DNA from 3 places in the Clostridium sp. LBM24168 genome. Region 2 is predicted to be linked to each of the others. Evidence: riboswitches for the same ligand, from Rfam matches in the RefSeq annotation. Region 2 holds a riboswitch; each other region holds the start of a gene.
What was found. A riboswitch is a leader RNA that binds a small molecule or an ion and turns the genes downstream of it on or off. The one in region 2 is predicted to bind cobalamin.
Positions count from the first base shown of each region.

Region 1 (10,440 bases), 150 kb from region 2:
GCATAATTTTTATGCTAATGCGACAGCCCCATTTTTTTTATGTTATCTACACATTTAAATTTTTCTTTAAAATTACAGTCTTTGCAGTCATTATTACAGGATTCTATATGGATCATGGTTTCTGTATTTTTAAGAAATTTTGACAATTCAGTTTCTATTTTGTCACATATATCATGTGCATCTTTTACATGCATGTCTTGAGGGAATACTAGATGTAGATCAATATATCTTTTATCTCCAGATTTTCTTGTTCTCAATCTATGGAATCCACAGAAAACAGAATTATATTCAGATATTATGTTCTTGATTGTATTTATTTCATTGTCGGATAATTTAACATCTACTAAAGGATTAAAAGCAGATTTTAAGAGAGTGAAGGCCTCTTTTAAAATAAATATTGAAACTGTTATTGCTATTAATGGATCAAGGGCTTCAAGTTTTGTGATCCATATTAATAGAAGACCAGCTGCAATTCCAAGAGAGGTATATACATCGGTTCTTAAATGAAGGGCATCTGCTTCTAATGCCATGGAATCTTCCTTTCTTGCAATTTTATATAATTTTTTTGATACTAGCAAATTTATGCCTGCGGATATAAACATAACTGTGAATCCAATGATAGATGAATGAGTATTCGTTGGAGATATTAATTTGTCTATAGCCTTAAATATTATCCATATGGAGGCAATTAAAATTAATATACCTTCAAAAACTCCAGATACATCTTCAAATTTACCATGTCCGTATGGATGCTCAGTATCAGCAGGCTTTGAGGATATCCTGACAGAAAAAAAAGATATAAAAGAAGCTACTAGATCTATAGTAGAATGAATAGCTTCGGATATAATACTTACTGAACCAGTAATAGTTCCCACTATTAATTTCATTATTATTAAACTGCTGTTAGATAATATAGAAAGACCTGCAGTTTTCATTTTTTCATTCATAATAACATCTCCATATATGAAAAATTTACTTGAATTAGCAAATTTATTTTATCAAATGATAAAGTATAATAACTATTATAATAACCCATTAAATCTTATAAGTCAATAGAAACATATTATGAAATAAATTATCAATTGAAAATTAAATTTAATAGATGAAAGTTATCATAAGCATATATTATAATATATTAATTGAAGATTTTATGTGATAGTTATCTATAAATATAGAAACTATTTTCAGTTATTATGTATGAGAATTTATTGTATTTCAAATAATAAATAGAGATGTTAAGTTGTATTTTTATAAAATAGGGAGTGATTTATAATGGCAAAAAAGATGAAAACTATGGATGGAAATGGAGCTGCTGCTTATGCGTCTTATGCGTTTACAGAAGTTGCTGCTATATATCCAATTACCCCGTCTACTCCTATGGCTGAAGCAGTAGATGAGTGGTCTTCACAGGGTAAAAAAAATATATTTGGAGATACGGTCAAAATTAGTGAGATGCAGTCAGAAGCAGGAGCTGCCGGGGCAGTACATGGTTCGCTTTGTGCTGGAGCCCTTACTACTACATATACTGCATCACAAGGACTTCTTCTCATGATTCCAAACATGTATAAAATAGCTGGGGAGCATTTACCCGCTGTTTTTCATGTAAGTGCCCGTGCAGTTGCAACTCATGCACTTTCAATATTTGGAGATCACCAGGATGTTATGGCTTGTAGACAGACTGGATTTGCACTTTTGGCATCTTCAAATGTTCAAGAAGCCATGGATATGGGGTTTATAGCACACTTAAGTGCCATAAAATCAAGAGTGCCATTTCTTCACTTTTTTGACGGATTTAGAACTTCGCATGAGTATCAGAAAATAGATGTTATTAAATATGATGATGTAAAAAAACTTGTTGATTATGATGCACTGAATGAATTTAGAAAGAGATCTTTAAATCCGGAACATCCAGCTGTCAAGGGAACAGCACAGAATCCGGATATATATTTTCAGGGAAGAGAAGTATCAAATAGATTTTATGAAAAAGTACCTGATATAGTAGAACAATACATGAAAGAAATAAATAATATAACAGGCAAAAATTACAAGCCGTTTGAGTACTATGGAACAAAAGATGCAGAAAATGTAATAGTGGCCATGGGTTCTGTATGTGATACAATTGAGGAAACAGTAGATTACCTTTCTCAAAAAGGAGAAAAAGTAGGTTATATAAAGGTACATCTTTATAGACCATTCTCAAGTAAATATTTTATGGATGTACTTCCCGATACAGTAAAGAAAATATCCGTTCTTGATAGGACAAAAGAGCCAGGATCAATTGGAGAACCTTTGTATCTAGATATCTGCAAGTTATTCTATGATATGGAAAACAGGCCACAGATATTTGGAGGAAGATATGGATTGGGTTCAAAAGATACTACTCCGTCCCATATGATGTCCGTATTCAACAATATGAAATCGGAGAATCCAAAAAAACATTTTACCATAGGCATAATAGACGATGTAACAAACATGTCTCTGGAGGAAGGCGAACATATTGAAACCACTCCAAAGGGTACTATAAGCTGTAAATTCTGGGGACTTGGTTCAGATGGAACAGTAGGTGCGAACAAATCAGCTGTAAAGATAATTGGAGACAATACGGATTTGTATGCCCAGGCTTATTTTTCCTATGACAGTAAAAAATCCGGTGGAACTACAGTATCACATTTGAGATTTGGTAGAAATCCTATAAAATCGCCTTATCTGGTAAATAATGCAGACTATATCGCATGTCACAATAGATCCTTCATATATAATTATGATATTTTGAAGGGCATGAAAAAGGGGGGGACATTTCTTCTTAACTGTCACTGGAATGAGGATGAGCTTGAAGATAAACTTCCGGTTTCCATGAAAAGATATATTGCAGAGAACAATATAGATTTTTATATAATTGATGGAGTGAAAATAGCCAGGGAAATAGGTCTTGGAGGGAGAATAAACATGATAATGCAGGCTGCATTTTTCAAGCTTGCAAAAGTAATTCCTATAGATGAAGCTGTGATATATCTGAAGGATTCAATAGAAAAGACCTATGGCAGAAAAGGTGAAAAAGTAGTTCAGATGAATAAAATGGCTGTAGATAGAGGATTGGATGCAGTTGTAAAAGTAAATGTACCTGAAAGCTGGAAAAATGCACAAGAGGGGTGGAAAGGTGATAATAAAAATATAGATATACCTGAATTTGTAAGAAATATCCAGATACCTATGTCCAAAAATGAAGGAGATAACTTGCCGGTAAGTTCATTCTTGAATATGGAGGATGGTACTTATCCTGTTGGAACCACTGCCTATGAAAAGAGAGGAATAGCTGTTATGGTGCCTGAATGGCAGATGGATAAGTGTATACAATGCAATCAATGTTCCTATGTTTGTCCGCATGCCACTATAAGATCATTTTTATTGAATGAGGAAGAAGTTAAGAATTCTCCAGCTGCTTTCAAGAGCAAGAAGGCTGTTGGAAAAGGGCTTGAAAATCTGAATTTTAAAATACAGGTAAGCCCTATGGACTGTACAGGATGCGGTAATTGTGCAGATGTGTGCCCTGCACCAGGCAAGGCAATTGTCATGAAACCATGGGAAGAACAGGTAGAGGTGGAATCCCGAAACTGGAATTATGCATTGAGCTTATCGAAAAAGGAAGATCTGATAAGCAGAAATACTCTGAAGGGAAGTCAATTTGTAACACCGCTTCTTGAGTTCAATGGTGCATGTCCTGGTTGTGGAGAAACTCCATATATAAGACTCCTTACACAGCTGTTTGGTGAAAGAATGATGATTGCAAATGCGACAGGGTGTTCTTCTATATGGGCAGCAAGTGCACCTTCCATAGCATATACAAAAAATAGTGAGGGGAAGGGACCTTCCTGGGGAAATTCACTATTTGAAGATAATGCCGAATATGGCTATGGAATGTTTCTTGCTGTAAGGTATATGAGGGAAAGAATAAGAAAGCTTATGCTCAATTATATTGAGAGCTCACGAGACAGCAGTAAAGAAAATGATCTAGTTCAGTCATTCAATGAATGGATAAATACCATGGAAGATGGTAGCTTATCCAAGATATCCTCCACGAAAGTTGTAAATTCTATTTTGAATTTTAAAGATTACTCAGACAATGTTATATTAAAAGAAATACTTGACAAAAAAGATTTTCTTGTTAAAAAGTCACAGTGGATAATAGGAGGAGATGGATGGGCTTACGACATTGGATTTGGAGGAGTAGACCATGTCCTTGCTTCAGGAGATGATGTAAACTTGTTTGTAATGGATACTGAAGTTTATTCAAATACAGGAGGTCAATCTTCCAAGTCCACACAGACGGGGGCAATAGCAAAATTTGCTGCAATGGGTAAGAAGACTAAGAAAAAGGATCTTGGACTTATGGCAATGAGTTATGGATATGTATATGTATCTCAAATTGCACTTGGAGCTAATATGAATCATGCATTGAAGGCAATAAAAGAAGCCGAAAATTATAGAGGTCCATCGCTTATAATAGCATATGCACCATGTATAAACCATGGTATAAAGACAGGTATGGGAACAAGTATAGCACAGGAGAAAAAGGCAGTAAATGCTGGATATTGGCATCTTTATAGATTTGACCCACAGCTGAAGCTTGAAGGAAAGAACCCATTTATTTTAGATTCAAAAGAACCGAAAACCTCTTTTAGGGATCATATAGAAGGTGAGATAAGGTATTCTTCCCTTAGAAAAGTATTGCCTCAAAAGGCTGAGGAGTTATATAAAATGGCTGAAAAAAATGCACGAGACAGGTACGATATATATAAAAAATTATCGGAAATAGATTATCAGGATCAAGTTAAAAGATAGATAAAAAAACAGTTTCAGAATTTGAATTTAGATTCTGAAACTGTTTTAATTTCCTCTATTTCTCGTTTTCGTCTACCCAGTCTTTTGCATTGGACGCATTGGATTCGTCTCCGAGAGGTACATTTGATACAGGTTTTGTTTTTTTTATGTTTGCCCAGGCGGCAGTTTCATGATTTTCAATGGGTATTTTTTTATTGGATTTTCTATTACCTAACATTTATATCACCTCTATAAATATTATTTTCAAAAATCCTGAATATATAAGTAAAATATAATTAAAATTTTTCTCTGGCTGATTTCGCTGCATTCACCATATTTATCAAACTCTTTTCAGCTTCATCAGTACCTCTTGTTTTTAAACCACAGTCAGGATTAATCCAAAGTTTGTCGGAATCAATTTTAGTGAGCATTATATTTACTGATTTCTCAAGTTCTTCCTGTGAAGGTACTCTTGGAGAATGTATATCATATATTCCAGGTCCTACTTGAGATTTGAAATTATTATTTTTTAGAAAATCAAGTATTGAAAAATCCGAACGTGCAGCTTCTATAGAGTATACATCTGCATCCATATTTTTGATTTCATTTATTATATTTGAAAATTCACTGTAACACATGTGTGTGTGAATTTGAGTTTCACTTTTAACTTTTGAGTTAGTTAAGTGGAAAGCAGGTATTGCCCAATCCAAATATTTTGTATGAATATCCTTGAATTTTAAAGGAAGTTTTTCCCTTAAGGCAGGTTCATCAATTTGTATTATTTTTATACCAGCAGCTTCAAGATCCAGTACTTCTTCTCCGATTGCAAGTCCTATTTGATAGGCTATTTGTTTTAATTCCAGGTCTTCTCTTGAAAAGGACCAATTTAAGATTGTAACAGGTCCTGTTAACATTCCTTTAACAGGCTTGTCCGTTTTGCTTTGAGCAAATTTAATCCATCTGACTGTCATGGGAGCTGTACGCTGTATATCTCCGTAGATTATAGGTGGTTTTACTGCTCTTGTTCCATAGGATTGTACCCATCCATTTTGTGTAAATAAAAAGCCCTCCAGTAATCTTCCGAAGTATTCCACCATGTCTGCTCTTTCGTATTCACCATGAACCAATACGTCCAGGCCTATATTTTCCTGAAATTTAATTACAGCTTCAATTTTTTTCTCAATTTCTCTTGCATACTTTTCCTGTGTAATATTATTTTCCCTTAAATCCTTTCTCAACCTTTTAATTTCATGAGTTTGTGGAAAAGATCCTATAGTAGTTGTAGGAAGTAGTGGCAATTCAAGAATATTGTTCTGTACTTTCCTTCTATGTTTAACATCATCATTTCTTACAAAATCTTCTGGTTTTAAGTTTTTAATTTTCTTCCTGACTTTTTCATTGTAACATAGAGGGTTAGCTGCCTTCCTTTTCAATATTTTCTGATTTTTTATATAGGTATTTTCACGTTCATAGTTGCTGGAATCAAGTAGATTTTTTAATTCTGAGAGTTCATTCAATTTTTCATCCGCAAAAGCCAGACTTTCTAAATAACCTGATAAGTTTACAAGGTTGTCCAAGGTTCCATTTGCAGTATCAAGATTTTTTATATGTTTGTCATCTAGGGTACCTTCTCGTGTAACTGTATAAGGTACATGAAGAAGGGAACAGGAAGTGCTTATATAGATTTTATTGGAACCCACATACTCGCATATATGTTTAATTATATTGATACTTTTATTATAATCATTTCTCCATATATTTTTTCCATTTATAATACCTGCCAATAAAATTTTATTGTCCGGAAAGCCGTATTTTTCTATAAGTTGTAGATTTTCTTTACCTTCAATAAAATCCAGACCTATACCGTTAAATTTGAGGTTTTCCAAATCTTTGTATATATCTCTTATATCACCAAAATATGTCTGCAAGAAGACATCGAATTTGTAATTTTTATTTAGAATTTTGTTATATATGTTTTTAAACAAATCTATATCATTCTCTGTCAGATCGGTTACTAAAATTGGTTCGTCAATTTGCAGACAGCCAATATTTTGCTCTTGAAACCTGTCCAATATATCTACATATACATCTGCGAGCTTATCGAGAAGTTCTTCAAATTTTTTATTGGTCTTTAAATATGAGAGTTTAAGTAAAGTAAAAATACCTATTATTACCGGTTTGGTTTCAATGCCAAGATTTTTTGCCTCTCTATAGAGATCAAAAGGTTTTGTATCATTTAGCCTGAAATTAATATTATCATCTACTTCAGGTACGATATAGTGATAATTTGTATTGAACCATTTTTTCATAGGCAGTGCTTTTACATCCTTGGAGTCGTTTTGATAACCTCTTGCCATCGAAAAATATGTATCAAGGGGAGAAAGTCCCAATTCCAAGTATCTTTTTGGTATGATATTCAAGAGATATGCCATATCAAGTATGTTGTCATAATAGGAAAAGTCATTTGACGGAATAATATCTATTCCGATTTCTTTTTGTTTAGTCCAGTATTGTTTCCTTAACTGTCTGGCAGTAGAAAATAGTTCTGTGGAATCTATATTTCCTTTGAAATATGCCTCCACTGCGAATTTTAGTTCACGGTTAACACCTATTCTAGGGTAGCCTATGATGGTTGATTTTTTCATTGATTTTCCTCCTTATCTTCAATCCCAAAGATTCAGTTTTACATAAAAGGCAGGTCTCCTGGCTTATCTTCATCCTACTCGTTTCCCTTCCCATCTATATAGACAGTGGTTTAGAAATTTTCGTCAAAATTACAGTAGTGGGTGCTGCTCAAGATTGTAACTTGATTCCCTATTATCTCTTACAGATAGGTAAAAGCACCTTCTATGTTAAAGAATTCTTTTCAGTTTTAAAGTTGTAAAGTAAATTATAGCATAAAAGTATCTCATTATAAAGTGATTTTATTTAACCTCCTAAAGTTACATCCTGATCGCTATACCATTTTAATGCATCTATAAAATTTGATGGTTTAAAATCCGGCCAATAGTCGTCTATTGCATAAAAATCAGAATAAACTGACTGTACTGGGAGAAATCCACTCAGGCGTCTTCTGCCTCCCCAACGTATTATAAGATCTATTCTTGATATATCATGAGAATTTAAATTCTCTATAATAGAAGTTCTATTTTTTGAACTTCTGTTGTTTAAATTACCTAAGTTATTTAGGTCCCAATCCCATCCGTAATTTACAAGGAAGTTAACTTTCATACCCCCAGTACCTAATTTTGTTCTATTGGTATAAGGGCGTAGTTCATTTGGAAACATTGATGAATTTGAATTTCCAACAACTAAGAGTGAAGCATTTTCCATAGATAATATATTTACTGCATCAACACATGCTTTGGTAAAGGATTTTGTCTGTATCTTTGGCCTTTTAGTGTTGTCTACTGTGAAACCGTAGTATGTAATTTCATGTACGCCTAATTCTTTGCAAAGCCTGAATAATTCAATTCCAGGTTTTAATCCATATTCGTAACCTTTTTCTTTACTTATGCCATTTTTTATTGCCCAACGTCTATTCCCATCTGGAATTATTCCTATATGTTTTGGAATTTTCATAAGATAAGACCCCCTAAATAAATTTTAACAGTATCATTAAATTATTGCCAGATACAAAATTATTATTCAAAATTTAAAATTGACTGCTGCAATCAGATAAGTAAAATCTAAGTTAGAAGCCGTCTAAAATAATTTAGGCGGCTTCTTGAATAAAATCAATGAAGAAATTTCTTTTTTACTTTTTTTTCGGCAACTTCTACAAGTTTATACATTATATAAGCCAATATGGATAGTATTATTATACTTAGCATTACAGTATCTAATTGTGATATTTGTCCTCCAAATATTATAAGGAAACCAAGACCTTCTTTTGCAACAAGGAATTCACCCATGATTACTCCTACCCAGGAAAGTCCTACATTTATTTTCAATGTAGATATTAATGCAGGAATGGAGGCAGGCATTACAAGGTGCATTAATATCTGAAGCTTTGAGGCACCAAAGGTTTTTAATAATCTTATTTTGTCTCTGTCAACTTCTTTAAAGGCATTTAGTACATTCAATATAGTTACTACTATGGAAATAAGTACGGCCACCATGATAATAGCTGACATTCCGTTGCCTACCCAGAATATTATTATTGGGGCTAGTGCTATCTTAGGAAGTGCATTCAAGACTACAAGATATGGGTCAAGTACTTCAGATACAAAATCCGATAGCCACAAAAGCACTGCAATTAAAGCACCAAGAATTGTACTTATCAGGAACCCAAATATGGTCTCAATACAAGTTATACCTATATGTTTAAATACGGAACCTTCCACATATAATTTGATTAAATTTTTCCACATTCTAGATGGAGTACTTGTTAAAAATGGATCTATCCATTTTAGGTCACCGGCTATTTCCCATAAAGCGAAAAAACATATTAAAATTAAAGTCCTGCATATAAATATTTTTCTTTTTTGAGTGTTTATACTTTTTATATACAGTTGATGTTCTTTTAAATTATCTATCATTATATATTTAACTCCTTCCAAATTTTGTTGAAGTATATTCTGAATTTAGGGTCCTCTCTGCATTTTAAAGGAGAAGTATAGGATTGATCAAAAGTTATATCGAATATTGTTTTTACTTTAGCCGGTCTGCTTGAAAGTACGAGAATTCTATTAGACATGGAAATTGCTTCTGCAATATCATGAGTTACCATTATGACTGTTTTGCCTTCTTTTTTTAGTATTTTAAATATTTCATCGCTTATGTTCAGCCTTGTTTGGTAATCAAGTGCTGAAAAGGGCTCGTCAAGAAGCAGAACTTCAGGGCTTAGAGCTAGAGTCCTTATAAGGGCAACTTTTTGTCTCATCCCACCAGATAGCTCTTCAGGATAATAGTTTACAAAATCCATCAGACCATAATTTTTAAGCAGCGAATTTATTTTATTCTTGTATAGGTCAAGGGATTTATGCTGTATCTTTATGCCTAATGTTATGTTGTCCCAAACATTTGACCATTCAAATAGCTGATCCCGTTGGAACATATATCCCATTTTAGCAGAAGTGGAGGTTATTTTTTCGTCATCTATATATATATCACCATAAGAAGGTCTTATTAGACCTGCAACTATATTTAAAAGAGTAGTCTTACCGCATCCGGATGGACCAACTATACTTAAAAATTCTCCTTCTTTTACGGAAAAACATATATTTTTTAAAGCTTCAGTAGAGCCTTTCAATGAATGATAGTTCATATATATGTCTTTTACTGTTAATTTGTCCAAAATATCATCTCCCGGTCAGAGTATATTTGCTCATTTGAATTAATATATTATGAATCATGATTTATTATATGAAAATCCAGAATGTATTGTTCCTTATGATTTTAGAGGTAGAAAATTAAAATGATTATAATTAATATCTTGAATTGTGTGACATTTCGTGTTAGAATTGCGTGATAACTCACATATGTTATAATATAATTAATAATACAAAATTATTATTTTTAAAAGGTGATTGTTTATGAAAAATTTATTTCATGTAGGTCTTGATATAGGTTCAACTACTGTAAAAATAGTTGTATCAGATATCAAAGACATTGTTATTT
Region 1 is NZ_CP196861.1:2,312,856-2,323,295, reverse strand. Features, by position in the region: gene ACSVC9_RS11485 (cation diffusion facilitator family transporter) at 15-947, opposite strand; gene nifJ (pyruvate:ferredoxin (flavodoxin) oxidoreductase) at 1,273-4,839, shown strand; gene ACSVC9_RS11475 (CDIF630_02480 family spore surface protein) at 4,895-5,056, opposite strand; gene metE (5-methyltetrahydropteroyltriglutamate--homocysteine S-methyltransferase) at 5,115-7,463, opposite strand; cobalamin riboswitch at 7,495-7,681, opposite strand; gene uppS (polyprenyl diphosphate synthase) at 7,747-8,400, opposite strand; gene ACSVC9_RS11460 (ABC transporter permease) at 8,556-9,359, opposite strand; gene ACSVC9_RS11455 (ABC transporter ATP-binding protein) at 9,359-10,117, opposite strand; gene ACSVC9_RS11450 (acyl-CoA dehydratase activase-related protein) at 10,356-10,440, shown strand, end outside.
Region 1: another riboswitch for cobalamin. It lies ahead of metE (5-methyltetrahydropteroyltriglutamate--homocysteine S-methyltransferase); the one in region 2 lies ahead of ACSVC9_RS10835 (cobyric acid synthase).

Region 2 (10,440 bases):
TTGTCAAATATATGGCAGACAAGGGTATAGATGTTTCCGGGAAAGATATACTTGTAACTAATGGATTTACAGAAGGATTTAATATTATACTGTCATGCCTTGTAAATAAAGGAGATAATATATTATGTGAAAATCCGACTCACAATACGGCTATAAAGATTATGAAACTGCATAGATTAAATATAACAGGAATTAAGATGAATGAAGATGGGATAGACCTTAATGCTTTAAGAGAAAATCTAAAAAAACGCAAATTTAGTTTGGCATATTTTATACCGTCCTATCACAACCCAATGGGGGTTGTAATGTCTCCTGAAAAAAGAACAAAATTGTATAATACTCTTAAAGAGTATGATGTTCCTATAATTGAGGATGGTTTCAATGAAGAACTGAGATATCTAAGTGATCATGTATCACCAATTGCTGCACTTAGCGGTGGTGGTAATAGTGTGATTTATGTAGGCAGCTTTTCAAAGATACTCTTCCCGGGTCTGAGAATAGGGTGGATACTTGCAGATAAAGAACTTATAGGATATCTTGAAAGTGCAAAGAGAGGCAGGAACATACACACCTCTTTTCTGGATCAGGCTGTATTCTATGATTATCTTAAAGAAGGAAATTTTGAAAAGTACATTAAAAAGGCAAGGAAATTTTATAGGAACAAATATGAGTTGGCAGTTGGATTTGCTAAAAAATATATTCCTTATGATAAAATATATGGAGAGGGAGGTCTGCATGTTTTTGTGGAAATTGAGAATATAGATTCAAGAAAACTTCTTGAAAGATGCTGCAGAAGGCAGGTAATATTTACTCCCGGAGATTTATTTTATGTAGATGATGGAGGCAAAAATACATTTAGACTTGGATTTTCGAGGACAAGCGACGGAGATATAGAAAAAGGATTTAGAATAATAGGAGAAGAAGTCAAAAAAATGAAATCTGTTTAGGAGGAATATTTATGAGAAAATTAACGAAAAAAGTACTATATAAGGGAAAGTGGATATCATTAAATGAAATAACTTATATAGGAAAACAGAATGAAAAATTGAAATGGGAAAGCATAGAGAGAACTAATTTTGTAAATACTGTAGTAATGGTAGCCAGACTGATTCCCTCCAATAGATATGTACTTATAAAGCAATACAGGCCGGTAGTTGATAATTATATAATTGGATTTCCGGCAGGACTTATGGAAAATGATGATATAGAAAAAAATGCACTTAGAGAATTGAAAGAGGAAACGGGATATATAGGAAGAGTTAAATCTATAAGTCCTCTCCTGTATTCCAATGCCGCACTTCTTTCAGATACAATAAGACTGGTGAATGTGGATATAGATGAGAAATTGCCTGAAAATATAAATCCCAGGCAGGAACTGGAGGAAGCTGAAGATATAGAAGTAATACTGGTTGAAAAGGATAGAATGAAGGATTTTGTCATAGAACAGCAAAAAAAAGGACTGGGAATTGGATTGGGATGCTGGTATGTATTCTGTGGGCTGCAAAACAATTAAACAGGTGGATAATAGGATGATAAAAAGTTTAATTATAATGTGCAGTATAATAAGTGCTTGTGGTATTATAGTGGTAATAATTGTATTTATTGCACTGTTTTCCGACAAAAAATAAATAATAAAGTTTGAATTGAAGGTGTTTAATTTGAAAGATTGGCTTCTTAAAAAAGACGACTATGTGCCTGAAAATGATTCAGATAGATTTATAGATAAGAGTATATTTTCTATTTTGAAGGTACTTTCTCTTATAAAAAGAAGAGATAAGTTAAAAAACGGAATCATATATAAAATAAATCCAGTGGTGAAGCTTGTATTTATGTTCTTAAATATAATATTTTTGTCGGTTTCTAGAAATCCCGTATATGTTGCGGCAGTAGATATATATTTTCTATTGATGCTGAGTTTTCTAGATGCGGAAGAAATAAAAAATATTTTACTCTTGAGTTTTATAATACCAATATTTACTTTTATAATGCTCATACCATCTATATTGATGAAAAATGTTCTTAATAGCATTATGCTCATATTCAAAATATTCGGTACGATAATGATTGTAAATATTTTTTCCTGTACTACCAAATGGAGCCATGTGACAAGGTCATTAAAAATATTTTTTATACCAGACATATTTATACTCGTGTTTGATATAACTTTGAAGTATATCTACATACTAGGACAATTTGCATTGGACATGTTTTATTCTCTAAAGCTTAAATCCATAGGAAAGAATAACAGCAAACATTCATCGATTACTAAAATAATGGGAGGATTGTTTTTAAAGTCCAATGAGATGGGAAATGAAATGTATTCTGCTATGGAGTGTAGAGGGTTTACGGGAGAATACAGCTATTTTTCAAAATTCAGGTTTACTTTTTCAGATCTGATTTATTGTGCTGCGAGTATATTAATTATATTATTGTATTTTTATATGAGATAAAGGAGCAAATTATATGATAGAGATTGAGAATGTATATTTTAAATACAAGGATGAGGAAGTAATCAAAGATATAAACATAAATATCGAAAATGGTGAGTCTGTTGCTCTTATAGGTGCAAATGGAAGTGGAAAATCCACATTTTTAAAACTGCTGAATGGTATAATATTCCCGGATAGTGGAAATTACTATTTTGATAAGGTTAACATATGTAAAAAACAGATGGAAAATGGCAAGTACTCTAGGCTATTTCACAAAAAAATTGGATTCGTGTTTCAAAATTCCGATACCCAGCTCTTCTGTCCTACGGTCTATGAAGAAATTGCCTTTGGACCAAGACAGATGTGTATGAGTGAAATAGAAGTTAAAGATAGGGTAGAAGATTGTCTTGATCTGATGAATATAGGCAATCTTAAACATAGGCAACCTTATAATTTAAGTGGTGGAGAAAAAAAGAGAGTTGCGATAGCTTCTGTTCTTGCACTTAATCCTGACGTATTAACATTGGATGAACCTATGAATGGAATAGATCCAAAGGGAAAGAGATTTCTGAAGGGGCTTTTTATAGAATTGAATCGTGCAGGAAAGACTATAATCTGTTCTACCCATGATTTTGAATACATAGATGGAATTTTCAGGAGAGCTATTGTGTTTTCCGAAGAGCACAGGGTAATAAGGGATGATACATATAAAAATGTGATAAATGACGACAAGTTTTTGATGGACAATAATATAAAGTGAAAATTTTGAACCTGTTGACATGATACATATGTTGTAATATACTCGTCTTATAAAAAAGAATATGAATGATTTCAGGTGCCTTGTTCAAGGTGAAAAGGGAATGCGGTTGGATTCCGCAGCAGCCCCCGCTACTGTAATTGATGACAAGTCCTTATTATGCCACTTTTAATTGAGGAAGGCTGAGGATGTGTATGATTCATAAGTCAGGAGACCTGCCTGATATTTATTTCAAGCAAACTTTCGGAGGGAGAGTTCTTTATAATATTGTGCGGATATATCTCATCTTTATAATAGGAGCAGAAACTGATTTTAAAGTTTGCTGTTCTTATTTTGTTTTTAGGAGGATTGTTATGGCCAAGATCATGATTCAGGGAACGGGATCATCGGTAGGAAAGAGTATAATTGTTACGGCTCTCTGCAGAATATTCAAGCAGGACGGCTTTAGTGTATGCCCGTTCAAATCGCAGAATATGTCACTGAATTCCTATATAACTCTTGACGGGAGGGAAATGGGAAGGGCACAGGTACTGCAGGCCTATGCATGTGGACTGGAACCGGAAGCGTATATGAATCCCATACTTTTGAAGCCCACTTCAGACAAAAAGAGCCAGATAGTTGTGAATGGGGAGGTATACTGCAACGCAACAGCGGTAGAGTATCAGGATATGAAATTAAATTTCAGGGATATGCTTGAATCTCAATTTTCAGATATTGAGAAGAAGTTTGACATAATTGTCATGGAAGGAGCGGGAAGTCCTGCAGAGATAAATCTGAGAGACCGGGATATTGTGAATATGGGAATGGCTGAAATCGCAGATGCACCTGTAATTCTCACAGGTGATATAGACAGGGGTGGAGTATTTGCATCCCTTGCAGGTACCATGCTGCTTTTAAAAGAAAATGAAAGGCCTAGAGTAAAGGCTACTGTAATAAACAAGTTCAGGGGAGATGTAGATATACTAAAACCAGGAATTGACATGCTTCAGGATATAATAAAAATACCATGTGTGGGAGTAGTTCCATACTTCAATTTGAATCTGGAGGATGAGGACAGTGCCATTTCCTTCAATAAATATAATACAGCTGCAATAGATATAGCAGTTGTGAAACTTCCTCATATATCCAATTTTACTGATATGGATGCCTTCAAGAATGAAGATGACATATCTGTAAGATTTATTTCATCACCAGGTGAATTCGGAAATCCGGATATACTTATTGTGCCGGGAAGTAAAAATACAATAGACGATTTGATAAAATTGAGAGAATCAGGTCTTGAGCATTCCATAAAGGATTACAGCAAAGGAGGAATTGTAATTGGAATCTGCGGAGGATATCAGATGCTGGGAAATTCGGTAAAAGACCCATATGGTGTTGAAAGCAGTGCAGGAGCAACAAGAGGGATGGAGCTCCTGGATATAGATACCATACTTGAGGGAAAAAAGGTTACCACCAGGGTTAATGCCAGAAGAGGAGATATTCATGTATATGGATATGAAATACACATGGGAGTCTGCAAATATGGAGACAATACAAGACCTCTGTTCAGGATGGAAAATAAAAATGACGGAGCTGTAAGTTCAACAGGAAACATAATGGGTACATATATTCATGGAGTATTTGATTCAGCAGATTTCAGACAGTACATACTGAATAGGATACGGGAAAAGAAAGGGATCTCTCCAAAAAAATCATTGGATTACAGAGATTACAGAAACAGCCAGCTTGACAGACTTGCGGACATAGTCAGAAAAAACATGAATATAAAAGCCGTATATGATATTATGGGAATTTGACAGTTGGAGGAGTATTTTATGGAGTTGTCTTTGATACAGTTCAATTTTATAGATGTTGTTATTGCTGTAATCCTGGATTGGATAATAGGTGATCCACTGTGGTTTCCCCATCCTGTAGTATTTATGGGAAAGCTCATAGGCTTTCTTGAGAACAGGGCAAGAGCAAAGTGCATTACAAACAGAGGTATGAAATATTTTGGCGGGTTTATAGTGCTTGTTCTCGTATCCTCAAGTTTTCTCTTACCTTTTGTAATTCTCTTTATTTTTAGGAACAATGTTATTCTCTTCAATCTCATAAATATACTTTTTCTGTGTACCTGCCTTTCTGCAAGATGTCTTGATAAAGAGGCAAGCAAGGTGTATACTTCCCTTAAATATTCAGGTATAGAAGATGCGCGAAAAAAATTGTCCGGCATAGTCGGAAGGGATACAAAAAATCTGGATGAAGGACAGATAACAAGGGCGGCTGTTGAAACCGTAGCTGAAAATACATCGGATGGAGTAGTTGCACCGCTTTTTTACGGCATTATTTTTGCTTCGCCACTTTCTATGGCGTATAAAGCTGTGAATACAATGGATTCCATGCTGGGCTATATGAATGAAAATTACAGGTATATAGGATTTTTCCCTGCAAAGGTGGATGACTTTTTTAATTTGATACCTGCAAGACTTACAGGCTTTTTAATGTGCATCATGTCCCCGCTTGTTGGAGGGAACCTTTTGGATACCTTTAAAATAATGCTGCGCGACAGGAAAAACCACAAAAGCCCGAATTGTGCATATCCTGAAGCTGCAGCTGCCGGAGCCATGGAAATACAGCTGGGAGGCACAAATATATATTTTGGAGAAGTATTTTACAAGCCACATATTGGAGACAGGAAGAGGGAGCTCAATGCCGATCACATAAAGGGTGTCATAAAGCTCATGTATTTTTCTGAAATGGGTGCTGTCCTGACTGCTGCTGCAATCTATACAATTTTGATGGGATGTGTTGGGTAATGGATTTGGAACATGGTGGGGATATATACACGGAGGGGATTTTCAAAGGAAGGAAATTACTTGATTTCAGCTCCAATATAAATCCTTTGGGTGTACCTGCGAGCTTCAAAGAAAATATAGAGGAAGCTGTGAAACTTGCAGATGTATATCCAGATATAAAGTATAGAAAATTGAAGGAAAATATAAAAGATTATCTTGAAAGCTATGATTCCTGTTTCAGCAAGTGCGGGTATGGAACTGTCGGGGAAAATTTACGGGACAGAATAAGTATAGTTCCTGGAAACGGGGCTTCGGAAATACTGGATCTTGCCCTTGGTCATTTTAAAAGTGTTTGTATAGTAGTACCTTCTTTTATAGAATACGAAAAGAGTGCATTGAAATGGAATTGTAATATAGTTTATTCAAGACTGAAGCCGGATATGAATTTTGACTATGAGGACATTAAAAAGAAGATTAGAAATGTTGATTCTCTCATAATAGGAAATCCAAACAATCCTAATGGGCAGATCATAGACAAGAAAAAATTTTACAGTATAGTGGAGTATTGTGAAAAAAATGGAAAGACTATAATTATAGATGAAGCTTTTATTGAGTTTACAGGTGATTCACGGTACAGCTTTTTAAATGAAACTGGAAAATACAGATGTATTCTCATAGTCAGGGCGCTTACAAAGTTTTTTGCACTTCCTGGCGTAAGGTTTGGTTACGGTATTTCCTCGGACAGCAATTTGGTGCTTGATATTGAAAAAGGCCAGAATCCATGGAATATAAACTGTTTTGCGGAAATTGCAGCAAAGTATGTACTTAGAGACAGTGAGTATATTGGCAGATCACTTGAATGGATAGCTTCGGAAAGAAAATTCATGAAGGAGAATCTTGAGAGGGCAGGTATAATTGAAAAAGTATATGATACATTTTCAAATTTTGTACTGTGCAGATTATCCAGTGGTGTAAATTCAGCTTGTGTATATGAGATGTGTCTAAAAGAAGGTGCTGTCATAAGGAAATGCGAAAATTACAGGGGACTGGGTGAAAACTACATAAGACTTGCCATAAAAGACAGGCATAAAAATGAAAAGATGCTTCACATAATAGAGAATTTATAAATGAGGGAGTGCAGTTGAGTTGATTGAAAAACAGTTCGTTACGCTTCTGTCCGAAAAAATTAATGTGCTTATAGTAGGTGGAGGAAGGGCTGCAGCTATAAAGCTGAAAACTTTTATACGAGGAAAATGCAATGTTATGGTTGTAGCACCGGCTTTTTCAGATTATTTCAAGAAGTTCGGCAGCAGTTTGAAACTGAATATAATATGTGGAGAATATGATAAGAAATATATATACGATAGACATATTGTAGTAATTGCTACAGATGATTCTAAATTGAATTCAGCTATAAGACGGGATTGTGAAGATTTATTCAAATTGTATATAGATGTCTCAGATCCGCCTATGGGGAATTGCATTATGCCCTGCCAGAGAAATACTAAAAATATACACTTTGGAGTAAATACTGAGGGTATATCCCCTCTCACATCTGTTTTTATAGCTGATATCATGAAAAAGAATATTTCCAGGTATGATGATTTTGTAGATTTTGCATCAGGTGTTAGAAACAGCCTTCCCGGTGGTGTTGAGAGAAGGAAGATAATGAGCTTCATATGCTCGGAGGATTTCTATTTTTTCTATAGAAAGAACAAAGCACGCATTATAATAGACATGTTTTACAAAAATTAATGGAGTGATGATATTTTGAAATACAGGATTGCAACTAGAAAAAGCAGGCTTGCACAGATTCAGGCGGATATAGTAATAAGGCTTCTCATGGAAAAATGCGGTGTCTTGGGCAGGAAAGTTCTCATGGAAACTACAGGTGACAGGAGACTTGACATTGCATTGGATAAGATAGGTGGGAAGGGTCTTTTTATAAAGGAGATAGAGAGGGCACTTCTTGAAGGAAGGTCAGATGCTGCAGTTCACAGCATGAAGGATGTGCCCTTTGACATACCATGCAAGTTTGAAATGGCGGCAGTTTGCGAAAGGGAAGATGTAAGGGATGTTTTTGTGTCAAATTCAGGAGTCCATTTTGAAGATTTAAGACCGGGTTCCAAAATTGGTACCAGCAGCAGGAGAAGGTCGGAACAGATTAAAAAGATTAGAGGGGATTTATGTATAGTCCCAATAAGAGGAAATGTGCAGACGAGAATAAAAAAGATGAAGGAAGAAAATCTTCAGGGTATAATTCTTGCATCTGCTGGAGTTAAAAGGCTTGGACTTGAGGATATTATAACGGATTATTTTAGTGTAGAGGATATTGTTCCAGCCATAGGCCAGGGTGCACTGGGAGTTGAGATAAAAAGAGAATACAGTGATGCGGATGTCTTCAGAAAAATAGATGACAGGGAAACAAGAATATGTGTTGAAGCGGAGAGAAGCTTTATGAGAACTCTGAATGGAGACTGTCACTCTGCCATAGGAGCTTATGCAAGAATTGAAGGCAAATGCATGGACATCATAGGAATGTATGAGATTGAGAATAGAGTTTTAAAGAGTCATATAAGCGGCAGCAAATCAGATTATATGGAACTTGGAAGGAAACTTGCATTGAATATGCTGGGGGAGTGAGAAAAGTGAAAAAAGGCAAGGTGTATATAATAGGGGCAGGTCCAGGAGACGAGGAGCTTCTGACTTTGAAAGCAGTAAAAAAGTTGAAGGAGTGCAATCTGGTCATGTATGACAGGCTTGCAGGAGCAGGTGTATTGAACTATTTAAATGAAGACTGCCGGATATACTACTGTGGAAAAGAACCAGGCTGTCATTACAGGAAACAGGAAGAAATAAATGAAATGCTTTTAAAGTTTGCAGAGGAAGGATATATAGTTGGACGAATCAAAGGCGGTGATCCCTACATATTTGGAAGAGGAGGTGAAGAAGTACTGGCTCTTTCCAGAAAAAAAATTGATTTTGAAGTCATACCGGGGATAACTTCTTTTATATCCGTATTGAATTATGCAGGCATACCTGTCACACATAGAAATGTGGCACAGAGTTTTCATGTCTTTACCGGGAAGGCCGCTGAGAATCTTCATATAGACTGGAGGGCTGCAGCGGCTGTGGGAGGCACACTTGTATTTATGATGGCATTTTCCAGTCTCGGCGAAATAGCAAATAGATTGATTGAAAATGGGATGAACGAAGATACTTCCTGTGCAGTTGTAATGGAAGGCACTACAGCCAGGCAGAGAAAGGTAATTTCCAATCTAAAAGAAGTATATCATGATGCCGTGGAGGGGGGACTTCACTCACCCTGCATTTTTGTAGTTGGAGAAGTGGTGAAATTCAGCAGTACATTCAGCTGGTACGAGGAAAAACCGCTTTTCGGCAGAAATATATGTATTACAAGATCAAAATCGCAGTCCGGGGAAATGAAAGGCAAACTCATGGATCTTGGCGCACAGGTTACCGAGATACATTCCATTAGAATAAAATCCACAAATGACAACATGGTTGAATATATAGACAGACTACCTCTCTATGATTATATAGTATTTACAAGTGTAAATGGAGTAAACAGTTTTTTTGAACTGCTTTTGAGAAAAAATTATGATGTAAGGAATATAAAAGCTGTATTTGCCGCCATCGGGCCTGCTACGGAAAGAGAAATAAGAAGAAGGGGAATCATACCTGAAATAGTTGCTGAAAAATTTGTAGCAGAGAGCTTATATGACAAATTAAAAAATTTTATAAGTCCGGGAAATAGAATCTTTCTGCCACGTTCCAAAAATTCAAGACCATATTTATCACAGGTGCTCAAAAAATATGGATGCGCTGTGGATGAATGTTCTGTTTATGAAACGATCTGTGGAGATCTCCATGATCCTCACTGTTTTGATGATGTGGATACGGTTGTATTTACAAGCCCCACTACCGTAAGAAATATGATGGAGCTTGTAGGTATTGAAGCCATAAGGGAAAAGTATATTATAGCCATAGGCCCCATAACGGGAAAGGAACTTAAGAAAAACAATCTAAAATATACGATGTCAGAGACCTACACTGAAGATGGAATTATAAAAAAGCTGAGAGAAAAGAGGAGAATGTGAAATGTTTAGAAGACATAGAAGGCTGAGAAAAAATGCTGTTATAAGAGATATGGTAAGGGAAACAGTACTTGATAAAAATGACTTCATATACCCCATATTTGTTGTTGAAGGTGAAAATGTAAAGAAGGAGATACCGTCACTTTACAACAACTATCACTATTCCATAGACAGACTGGATGAGATAGTATCTGATATGCATAGTGCAGGGGTGAAAAGTGTAATACTCTTTGGAATTCCGGACCACAAGGATGAAGTAGGCTCTTCAGCCTATGATAAGGATGGAATAATACAGAGGGCAATAAGAAAATTGAGGGAGCTGGATTCCGAACTCTTCATAATCACGGATGTATGCATGT
Region 2 is NZ_CP196861.1:2,166,455-2,176,894, reverse strand. Features, by position in the region: gene pdxR (MocR-like pyridoxine biosynthesis transcription factor PdxR) at 1-947, shown strand, start outside; gene ACSVC9_RS10850 (NUDIX domain-containing protein) at 959-1,513, shown strand; gene ACSVC9_RS10845 (energy-coupling factor transporter transmembrane component T family protein) at 1,650-2,450, shown strand; gene ACSVC9_RS10840 (energy-coupling factor ABC transporter ATP-binding protein) at 2,464-3,189, shown strand; cobalamin riboswitch at 3,246-3,423, shown strand; gene ACSVC9_RS10835 (cobyric acid synthase) at 3,540-4,985, shown strand; gene cbiB (adenosylcobinamide-phosphate synthase CbiB) at 5,004-5,984, shown strand; gene ACSVC9_RS10825 (pyridoxal phosphate-dependent aminotransferase) at 5,990-7,090, shown strand; gene ACSVC9_RS10820 (NAD(P)-dependent oxidoreductase) at 7,110-7,718, shown strand; gene hemC (hydroxymethylbilane synthase) at 7,734-8,606, shown strand; gene cobA (uroporphyrinogen-III C-methyltransferase) at 8,612-10,084, shown strand; gene hemB (porphobilinogen synthase) at 10,086-10,440, shown strand, end outside.

Region 3 (10,440 bases), 210 kb from region 2:
ATAATACCTAAAATTCCTACTGTGGTAGGCCCAAATAATATTGCACCAAGTCCCGTACCCGTCATATGGGAACAGCTTCCTGTTACTGATGGAATCTTCAAAGACGAAACTATAAAAATAAATGCACCTACCATTGCGAGTATAGTAATGGATTTGCGGCTTTCAGACAGTGTTTTCTTGATTGAAAAATAACCTGATACTAAAAATGGAATACATATAACAGCCCATATAATACAGAATTTCGGCGGAAGATATCCTTCCATAATGTGCATTGCATTTGCCGCCGGAGTTATTCCAAAAACCAGCGCAAAGACTGCTGTAATCGCAACAATTTTCTTTTCTTTCAGATTCATTCTATTTTCCTCCCTTTTTTTCAAGTATTTTTTTTAACTCGAGTGTATTTTTAGGATAATCTTTCTTATCTTCCAGGATACGTTTCTCTACAAGCAGTTCATATACCTCAAGCATTGTCGGCTGCTTTAGATTTGCCCTTTCTAATACCTCCATGTTTTTGAAAATTTCCAGTGGTGTTCCATCTGCGATGATCTTTCCTTTAAAAAATACAAGTATTCTTTCAGCCCATCTATATGCGAAATCCACGTCATGAGTGGAAATCAGCATCGTCTTTCCTTCTTCAGAAAGTTTTGCCAGAACTTCCTCCAGCATCATTGTATTTAGAGGATCCAGTGCTGCCGTTGGTTCATCAAATATGATAATTTCTGATTCCATAGCTATTATGTCTGCAATTGTAACACGCTTCTTTTCACCGCCGCTCAGATAATGGGGGGGACGATTTTTTAAATTCGAAATATTCATATATTTTAGTGCTTCTTCAACACGTCTTTTTACCTCTTCTTGAGGAAGCCTTAAATTCATAGGTCCAAATCCAACTTCCGCCATAACTGTGGATGCTATAATTTGATTGTCTGCATCCTGAAATACAATCCCAATATTTTTTCGGAGCTCTTTTAAATTCTTTCTATCTATAATTGTATCTCGATAAATAATTTTCCCATGTTCTGCAGTAAGGACTCCATTTACATTCAAAAAAAATGTGGATTTACCCGATCCATTTGATCCAATGACGGCAATTTTTTCACCTTCATGAATATCTACATCTATTCCATTTAACGCATGATTTCCATTTCCATAAGTGTAGCATAGATTTTCAACCTTCAATATTATTTCTTTCATAGCTGCCCCTTTCTATTATGTAAAAGCCCAAAGCAAAATCAAAAAAAATATGAATAATACCGCTGCGACAATATGCTTTATATCTGCACTTTTATCCTCCCTCCAAAATACAAGCTCCCCGTCATAGCATCTGGCTTCCATTGCATCATAATAGGCTTCTGCTTTTTTAAGGGAAACAATCAATATATTGCTTACAATACCTCCGAAGGTGGCACAGGAAGTCTTAAAATCATAATATCCTTCACGTGATTTAGCAGAGTTCTTCATATTAGTATAAACTTCCATCAAAATGAAAATGTAACGATAGATGATATTCATCAATTCTACAATAATCTTCGGCACATGCGCCTTTTTAAATACATAGATGATCTCGGAAGACGGAGTAGACAACGCCATCAGCTGCAGGGCACTAACAGATGCAAATACCTTCAGGATTAAAAAAAGCACTTCCTTGAGTTTTTCCCGGGAGGTAAATGCATAGCAGAAACCAAGATACAGGTTATATTGTCCTATTGGCTGCCTTGAAAAATCAATGGCAATTGGGAAAGTCCCAAGTATAATAAAAGCAATGGGAATGGTCAATATCGAGAGATACTCATATATTGGAAGCCCCCCTTTTACAACTGTCAGATAAGCCATTGCAATAATGACAGCAGCCGATACATATTGGTTGTCCAACGAAACACAGAGCACCAATGTCAAAATAGAAAAAAGTACCTTGAAAGTAGAGTTCCATTCCTTCATTTTGGAATTATAAGCATAAAAGTCTATTGGAAACCCTTCACCATGATGATGCAGTCTACTACTGCGGGTGTAATTGTGTCTCCATTTAAAAATAACAATTTTCCCCATAATCCACCCCCTTTAAATTTTTGTCAAACGCAAAAAATCCTCTTAACCCAATAGTCAAGAGGATAAAAAGTACCAGAAATTATAAAAATACATTCCAGACACCCCCTATACATCGTAGAGTTAATTGTGCATTATCATAGGCAGGTATTCTGACTTAAGCATCATTGCCTCCATAACCTTCCCGGTTTCCCAGTGGTATTTTAATAAAGGCTCTTCTTTTACAGCGGCGGGACCGTGCAGGATTTTCACCTGGCTTCCCTTTTAATCCAAAGTAATTTATAACTTTGTTACCTATAACTTATTATATTGTTGTTTTAATCAAATATAACAAATATTTATGATCCTGTCAATTTACCATAGTCAATATCCAACTATTAAAAAACCTTCTAAAGTATATAGAAGGTATATTATTATATATAGTTGAGACTATGCAAACCTAATTTGTATGTACTCTAGACATGCTAACTACAAATATGAATGATGCAACGATTACAATAATATCCTAAAAGCTGTCCTCTGAATTGCTACTGCTATCAATATTTAATCTTTCTACAATTAGATTCCTGTACTTTTTCCCAGAACGTCTTCCATTTAAAATATCTGTAAGATAATTTTCATTTACCCCTATTTCACTGGATAACTCCCTTTGAGTCATATTGAGGTCTATGAGCCTCTTTTTTACTTTAATGCCAAATAAAGTTGTTTTTCTTTTACTTCTGATAATATCACCCCCCTAACTTTATAAATCAACAATTATTTTAAAAGTGTACTGCTAATTTATAGTGTTGAAATAGTTGTGCTATACTTATATTTTAAATTAGAAGTGTGTTAAAATTATGATATAATACCATATCTTAGTGTAATTATAATACTGAAATCAGTAAATGTAAAGGAGGTATCTGTTCAATGCATACTTTAGGTGAAAGGTTGGAGCATGTTCTAAAGTACTTCAACACTACAAAAAAAGATTTTGCTCTATCTATAAAATATTCTCCAGGAAATGTAACTGACTGGATAAAAGGTCGATACAAGCCATCCAGCAGAGCATTAATAAATATAGAAAATACATATGGCATTTCACAGAAATGGCTTATAGATGGCGTCGGAAACATGTTTGTCAAAATTCCTGAAGGTATTATTATCGATGTTAAATTAACAAACCTGGAAATAAATCTTATAAAGACGTACCGAAGATTAAATGAAAAAGATAAGAGAAAAGTGGTGATATTCATAGAAAATCTAACTAAAAGCCCTAATTATGAAGAAAATCCAACATAAATTTACTTTTTTTGATGTATTTTCGTATCTTTTTATACTTTATAATCCTATACGCTGCTAAGAGAGACAGATTTTATTCTGTCTCTCCTTAATTATACATAAAATCTCTATTTTACTAACTATTTTCACCTGAGCACCTTGAATATGCTACAGCTATTTTAAAAATAGATATCAGTGTATCTTTTTCATACCGGGATACATTTTCAAATCCCTGTAGGAATATTACATATCTGTCATCTAACTCAATCTTTTCCTGGGGCATAAATGTTTCCTCTCCGGCTCCTGTCACATAGGCAATCCTCTTCATAAATTTTTCTGAAAATATTATCTGGGTTCCACTATAAAACTCCGCCGTATTTTTGCAGAGAAGCTTAAACATCTCTTTTATATTCCCATGTTCCAGTATTTCTTCAAGATTACGTGCTATAAATTCTTTAAAATCCACTCTATATATACACATCCCTTTGTCCATCTACAATGAGCTGCAATTTCTTCTTTATTATATTTTGTTTTACTTCATCAAATTCCCCTATAGTCTGATTTATAACCTTCTCTCCTGCACTTCTCGTGGCAGGAGATGCATAATCCAGAAGATATTCTTTAAAAGTAAATATGGCATTTGGAATACAATAATTGTGAATTAAAGATTTTTTCGCTATACTCATAAAGTGGGATCCTGTCCTTCCACATCTATAATCTGCCGTACAAAATGAAGGAATACATCCCTGCCTGCATACATCCTGGACAGCGTCATCAAGGCTCCTCATATCTCCCAACTGAAACTGTTCCTTCTCAGGTATCAATCCTTTATCATACTGGGTATATCCTCCAATTGCAATTCTTGATCCTGCATCGATCTGCGATACTCCAAGCGGCAATACTTCCTCCCTTACTTTCGTACTTTCCCTTGCTGTTAAAATCATTCCGGTATATGGTACTGAAAGTCTCAGAATTGCAACTAACTTCTTGAAGTCATTATCAGATACCCTGTACTTTGGATCCAGTGTAAATGGCACATCAAGTGCAGGTTCTATCCTTGGAAAAGATATAGTATGTGGACCAACCCCACCAAACATGTGTTCAAAATGAATTGTATGATACAAGAGTCCCATGACTTCAAATTTCCAGTCATACAGTCCAAACAATGCACCTATGCCCAGATCATCAATTCCTGCCTCCATAGCTCTGTCAAGTCCGTAAAGCCTCCAGTCATAATTTGCCTTTACATCTCCGTGTGGATGAAGTTTTCTATAAGTATCATGATGATAGGTCTCCTGAAATATCTGGAATGTTCCTATTCCGGCTTCATGGAGTTTCCTATATCCTTCCACATCCATAGGTGCAGCATTTATATTGACTCTTCTTATTTCTCCTCTTCCGACTTTTGTGTCATAAACAGTTTTTATAGTTTTGGCTATAAAATCTGCATCATACATTGGATGTTCACCATATACAAGTATTAATCTCTTATGTCCCGCCTTTTCAAGTACTTCTACTTCACTTCTAAGCTCGTCCATGGTAAGAGTTTTTCTCTCTATTGCACCGTTGTCCCTTCTGAATCCACAATAGAGACAATTGTTTATACATTTGTTACCAACATACAGCGGTGCAAAAAAAACTATCCTCTTGCCATATACTTCTTCCTTTATCTGCCTTGCAAGTGCAAACATCTCTTCAAGCAGATCATTATCTTCTATTTGAAGTAATTTCGCTGTCTCTTCCGGTTCAAGTCTCACCTTGCTTCTGGCCTTGTCAAATATTGCCCTTATTTCACTTTTTTCCGGATTCTTTGCCTGATTTAACTGTTCCCAGATTTTATCATCATCGATAAAATCCTTAAAATTAGGGTTGAGATATTTTTCATCCATCTTCATTGATTTCCTCCCAATAAAAAAAAATTAAACTCTCTAAATAAATGCTGAAAGTTTAACCAATTCACACAAAATCCGTATTAAACAGCAGGCAGGTTGTCAAATATATAACAAATATACAAAGACTACCTTTTCCCCAAATACATTTTTGTCATAAATATGTTCTATCAGCATTTTGCTCAGATAATTCTTTGCAATCTGGCATAGATTTTTACTTATTCCTCAGAAACAGAATATCTATAACTAAAGATTCACCTATATTGTATACTTATAAATTAGCTATTGTCAACAAAGGCAGTATATTTATAACAGGTTCTTCATATGGATGAACCCGTTTTATGGTTTCCACTGCCTTTTTCGCAAGATCACTTTTACAGCAAAATTCAACCTTACACTCTTCCTCCATGCTCACCTTTCCAATTTCACCTTCAAAAGGATTAGCTCCTTCAAGGGGCCTCCAGTATCCTGTCACTTTTGAAACAGAAATACAGCTGTCATAATTTCCACCTATACTCAGTGCTCCTACTGCGTTTAGACTCTCTCTCAGCCTATCGACATATTCTTCCGGAATAAAAGTTTCTATTTTATAGTTTTCAACTCCCAAATTTATTCCCCCAATTCCTTAATTAATTTAGCTGCAAATTCTTTTGCTGCCTTCAAGTCATCTTCATTTGGTCTTCCCTTAGCTATTCCTCCTATTAATTTAAAGGGACCATAGGTGTCAAAGCCTTTTGAAGCAAAGCTTCCAATAATATCAAATCCATGTTCATCGAGTTTTTTCTTAAGGGAATCATTATATTCCACTTTTCCCTGTCCACTTGTAGAGAATATGAATGCCTTCTTTTTTTCATATCGCGGCATTTCGTCAATTAATTTTAAAATATTCTTGTGAAATTTACCATAAAATATTCCTGATCCAAATCCAACCAATTGATATTGATTCAATTTACCTATATCTGCCTCTTCGGCTTCAATTACATCGGCTTTCAATCCAGCACCTATCTCCCTTGCAATTTTTTCAGTATTCTTATGCTCCGTAGATGTATAAATTATTAAGCTTTTCATTATAAACATCCCCTTTCAAATTTGATATTCATTATTATCATAATAACACTATCTAGATATTTTGACATTGCTTTTTATGGAGGCTATACTTAAATTAAAATATAAATACTAGGAGGTATATCATGAAAAATACAGTGTTCTTGAATTCCAAAAAACTGAATTTTGACAACAAAATTGATTTTTCCGGATTGAACAGATTTACTAAAGTTACAAAGTATGATACAAGCAGTGAAGATGAGATTCTGGAAAAAGTAAAGGGACAAAATATAGTTGTTACCAAAGAACTTCCCCTTGGTGAAAACCTTATCTCCAGATTTCCATCTTCAGTAGAACTCATATGTGAAGCTGGAACTGGTTACAACAATATAGACATAAAATCCACAAAAGGGAAAAACATAACAGTATGCAATGTGCCGGGCTACAGTACTGATGCAGTTGCACAACTTGCAATTACTTTCATGCTGAATTTAAGTTCATCCCTTGCCCTTCAACAGGTCATGATAAAACAAAACAATTTTGACAATTTTACCAAAGATCTTCAAGTTCCCCACTTCGAAATAAAAGGCAAGACCCTGGGTGTAATAGGTGCCGGTTCCATAGGCCAGCGCGTAATAAAGACAGCCCTGAATCTCGATATGAATGTATTAGTCTACAACAGGAGTATAAAACCAATTAAAAATGTAAAATTTGTGGATTTGGAAGAACTTCTTAAAAAAAGTGACTTCGTTACTATACACTGCCCTCTTACAGACAGTACGAGACACTTAATAGACAAAAATAAATTAAAACTCATGAAGCCCTCTGCCTTTATAATAAATACTGCAAGAGGACCTATAATAAATGAGCCCGACTTAATAGAGGCTCTACAAAACGGTCAGATTGCAGGCGCGGCTCTGGATGTCCAGGAAGTTGAACCCCTTGATACAAAAAGCCCTCTTTTTTCCATGAAAAATGTTATACTTACTCCCCATATAGGTTGCAAATGTATTGAATCCAGGCAGAGACTCATTGAACTTTTGACTGACAATATAGAATCATTTATCAATGGCAATCCTGTAAACGTAGTAAATTAGGCACTAAAAAATATACTGCACATGGCAGTATATTTTTTTATCTATACACTTTAAAACAAGCTAGAGAAAAAGTTTCTGATTGCTTCTATAATTTTAGCAAAAAATCCCTGAGCCTCAGGACTGGACAAAGTACCTTTAAGCTGGTCTGCTACATCCCCAAGCTGTCCTTTTATATCACCAAAATTCAAATTGAGACCATTTATCTTGTTCATAAGTGAAATTATTTTATCCATGTCCTCTGAACTCAAGTTAACATTGTAGTTATTGGTTACATTTTGAACTATTTGCTTCATGTCCTCTGAACTCTTTGGTTTTTCTTTTACAACCTGTGTCTTTATATCATTAATTAGTCCGGCTGCCTTGTCTTTGCCTATCTTATCCCCGATTTCTCCTGTAGTCATAAGCTCGTCATTTGCAACTTTTTTCTTGTCTTCATCGATTTTTTTACCTGCACTACTGTTCTCATATCCTTTTAAAATTCCTGTAAGTGCTGCGGTGCCTGATACATTAAAAGGTGCAGCCGCTTTGACATTTGCATTTTTTACACCTGCCGTAATTAAAGCATTTTTTATCATACTGCTGCTTACCCATGATATATTATTTGTTGAAACATTCAAACCTCCACTTGTAGTTGGCTCTACATAGGCACAGGATATGGACTTTGTCCCAATTTGGTCACTGCTTGCCACATCACTTAAATACTTTCTCTCTTCGTCAATGTGAACTTCTATGACATCTGCATCCTGTCTATTTACTCCAAAATACTTAAGCATATCCTCCTTTTGGCTGTCTGTAAGGTCCCCTCCCAATGTAACTACCTTATAGGAATCTGCGTAAACTTTATTCTGATATAAAGGTATCATTACAGTTAGAGCCATAAACACCAGCAATAACCTGCCTACAATATTTTTCAACTTCATGTACTAAAACCTCTTTTCTATTTAGTTTTATGATTATACCACAAAAGGCCTGCATTATTATTTTATCATAACCGCAGTGAAGTAAAAATGAAAATATGGTAAAATTTAATTTGTAATTATCTATACTAAAAGATGGGAAGTGAATACAACAATATGTTTAGTAAAATGAGAAGATCAGAAAGGACTTTGGAAGAAAGTGATATTCAGGAAATATTAAAACACGGTGAATACGGTGTACTTGCAACCATTGGCGAGAACAATTATCCTTATGCCGTACCTCTGAATTACGTATACTTTAATAACTCCATATATTTTCACTGTGCATTTGAGGGAAACAAGCTCCAGAATATAAAATTCAATGACAGGGTAAGTTTCTGCATAGTTGGGAATACAGAAATAATACCTGGTAAATTTACTACAAAATACAAAAGTGTGATTATATTTGGGCATGCATTTATAATAAATTCCGAAAAAGTAAAGAAGGACATACTAAATGCTCTTGTGGACAAATACTCAACGTCTTTTAAAAAAGAGGGCATGGAATATATAGATAGAGCAGTATCAAAAACCAACGTCATAAAAATGTCCATAGATCATGTAACCGGAAAAGGACGCATTATATAGCATTTGATGCGTCCCTTCATATCTCATGTTGACTTTTAAAATCAAATTGTAAACTTTTCAACAGCCCTTCTAAGTTTGTTTGAAAGTTCCAACTGACTGCTGGAGGTAGATTTTATAACATTTACTGCATTTGATGTTTCCTCTATGTTTTTCTTTATATCATCCATACTTCCAGCAGATCTCTGCATATTTTGTGATACATTGTCCATAGAGTTGCTTACTTCATCAACTATAGTATTCAATTCTTCGGACATTGAGGCTATTTCCTCGGACATCCTACTAATGAAGTCCGAATCCTCATAATATTTGTTGCCTGTATCCATAAATCCCTCCAGCTGTGGGATCACACTTTCATTTATAAACTCCACCATATCCTTGCTATTATCATTGCTAATCTTAAAGGCATCCTCCACCCTGGAAATTTTTTCCTTGATCTCTGAAACGGAGGATTTTGTCTGTTCTGCAAGTTTCCTAATTTCCTCAGCAACAACCTTGAAACCTCTTCCGTGTTCCCCCGCCCTTTCTGCTTCAATAGCCGCATTAAGTGCAAGAAGATTTGTCTGTTCAGATATATTTGCAATAGTATCTGCCATGTCACCTATACTTTCTACTATTTTTGTACTCTCAATGGATTCAATAATTTTCTTCTCCTTTTCTCCATATACATTCCTTATTTTTTCTATTGAAGCTTTACTTTTAGACCGTATATCAATAGACCTGTCCTTTAATTTGCTGGCTATATTGCTTCCGTCCATTGACTTCTGCGAAAGCTCATTTATACTGGAATCCACCTCCTGCATGGATGCCGTTGCTTCTGCAGAAGATGCACTTGTTTCCTTGACTCCTGCTGCTATGTTTTCCATGGCTGTATTCATTTTTTCTGATTTCAACGAAAGATCCTCCGCCGTCTTTGAAAGATCCACACTGGATTCATTTATATATGTTGAATTTTCCCGTATTTCCTTAACAAGTCCTACAATCTCCATCTGCATGATTTTAAAGGAATTTGAAAGCCTGCCTATTTCATCTTTGTATCTGGTAAGATAATTATATCTGTTTTCATCATAGCTCATGTTAAAATGCGCCATCTCATCTGCCATATCAGATAATTCAAGTATAGGCTTACCTATTTTCTTTCCAACATGTATTGAAATGAATATGCTTGCCATAAGTACAAGCACTACTATTACCAATATACAAATTATAAGCTCTTTTACAGATTTTGTGACTTCACTTACAGGTACTGCAAAGCCTACAGTCCAGTTGCTGCAGGGTATCTTAGATGTGGTAAAATATTTTTCCTGGCCATCATAATCCTTCAGTTTAACCAGGCTTTTTGTAAGTATCTGTGAAAATCGTCCGTCCATAACCTTGTTTACTTTTTTAAGTTCATCTGAAGTGGGCTTAAATTCTTTATATTTATGTACCACAAAGTTTCCACTATGATCTACTAAAAATCCATAGCTATTGTCTATAGGCTTCGCCTTTTCAAGTATACCAGTAATAGTTCCAACATTCATATCGTAGCCCAATACCCCTACTGTCTTATTGTTGATAACTACA
Region 3 is NZ_CP196861.1:1,952,209-1,962,648, forward strand. Features, by position in the region: gene ACSVC9_RS09615 (energy-coupling factor ABC transporter permease) at 1-353, opposite strand, end outside; gene ACSVC9_RS09620 (energy-coupling factor ABC transporter ATP-binding protein) at 355-1,194, opposite strand; gene cbiQ (cobalt ECF transporter T component CbiQ) at 1,210-2,046, opposite strand; cobalamin riboswitch at 2,169-2,356, opposite strand; gene ACSVC9_RS09630 (XRE family transcriptional regulator) at 2,549-2,701, opposite strand; gene ACSVC9_RS09635 (helix-turn-helix domain-containing protein) at 2,953-3,324, shown strand; gene ACSVC9_RS09640 (hypothetical protein) at 3,440-3,784, opposite strand; gene hydG ([FeFe] hydrogenase H-cluster radical SAM maturase HydG) at 3,771-5,198, opposite strand; gene ACSVC9_RS09650 (cytochrome C biogenesis protein) at 5,464-5,799, opposite strand; gene ACSVC9_RS09655 (flavodoxin family protein) at 5,802-6,260, opposite strand; gene ACSVC9_RS09660 (NAD(P)-dependent oxidoreductase) at 6,383-7,333, shown strand; gene ACSVC9_RS09665 (DUF1002 domain-containing protein) at 7,384-8,253, opposite strand; gene ACSVC9_RS09670 (pyridoxamine 5'-phosphate oxidase family protein) at 8,419-8,877, shown strand; gene ACSVC9_RS09675 (methyl-accepting chemotaxis protein) at 8,919-10,440, opposite strand, start outside.
Region 3: another riboswitch for cobalamin. It lies ahead of cbiQ (cobalt ECF transporter T component CbiQ); the one in region 2 lies ahead of ACSVC9_RS10835 (cobyric acid synthase).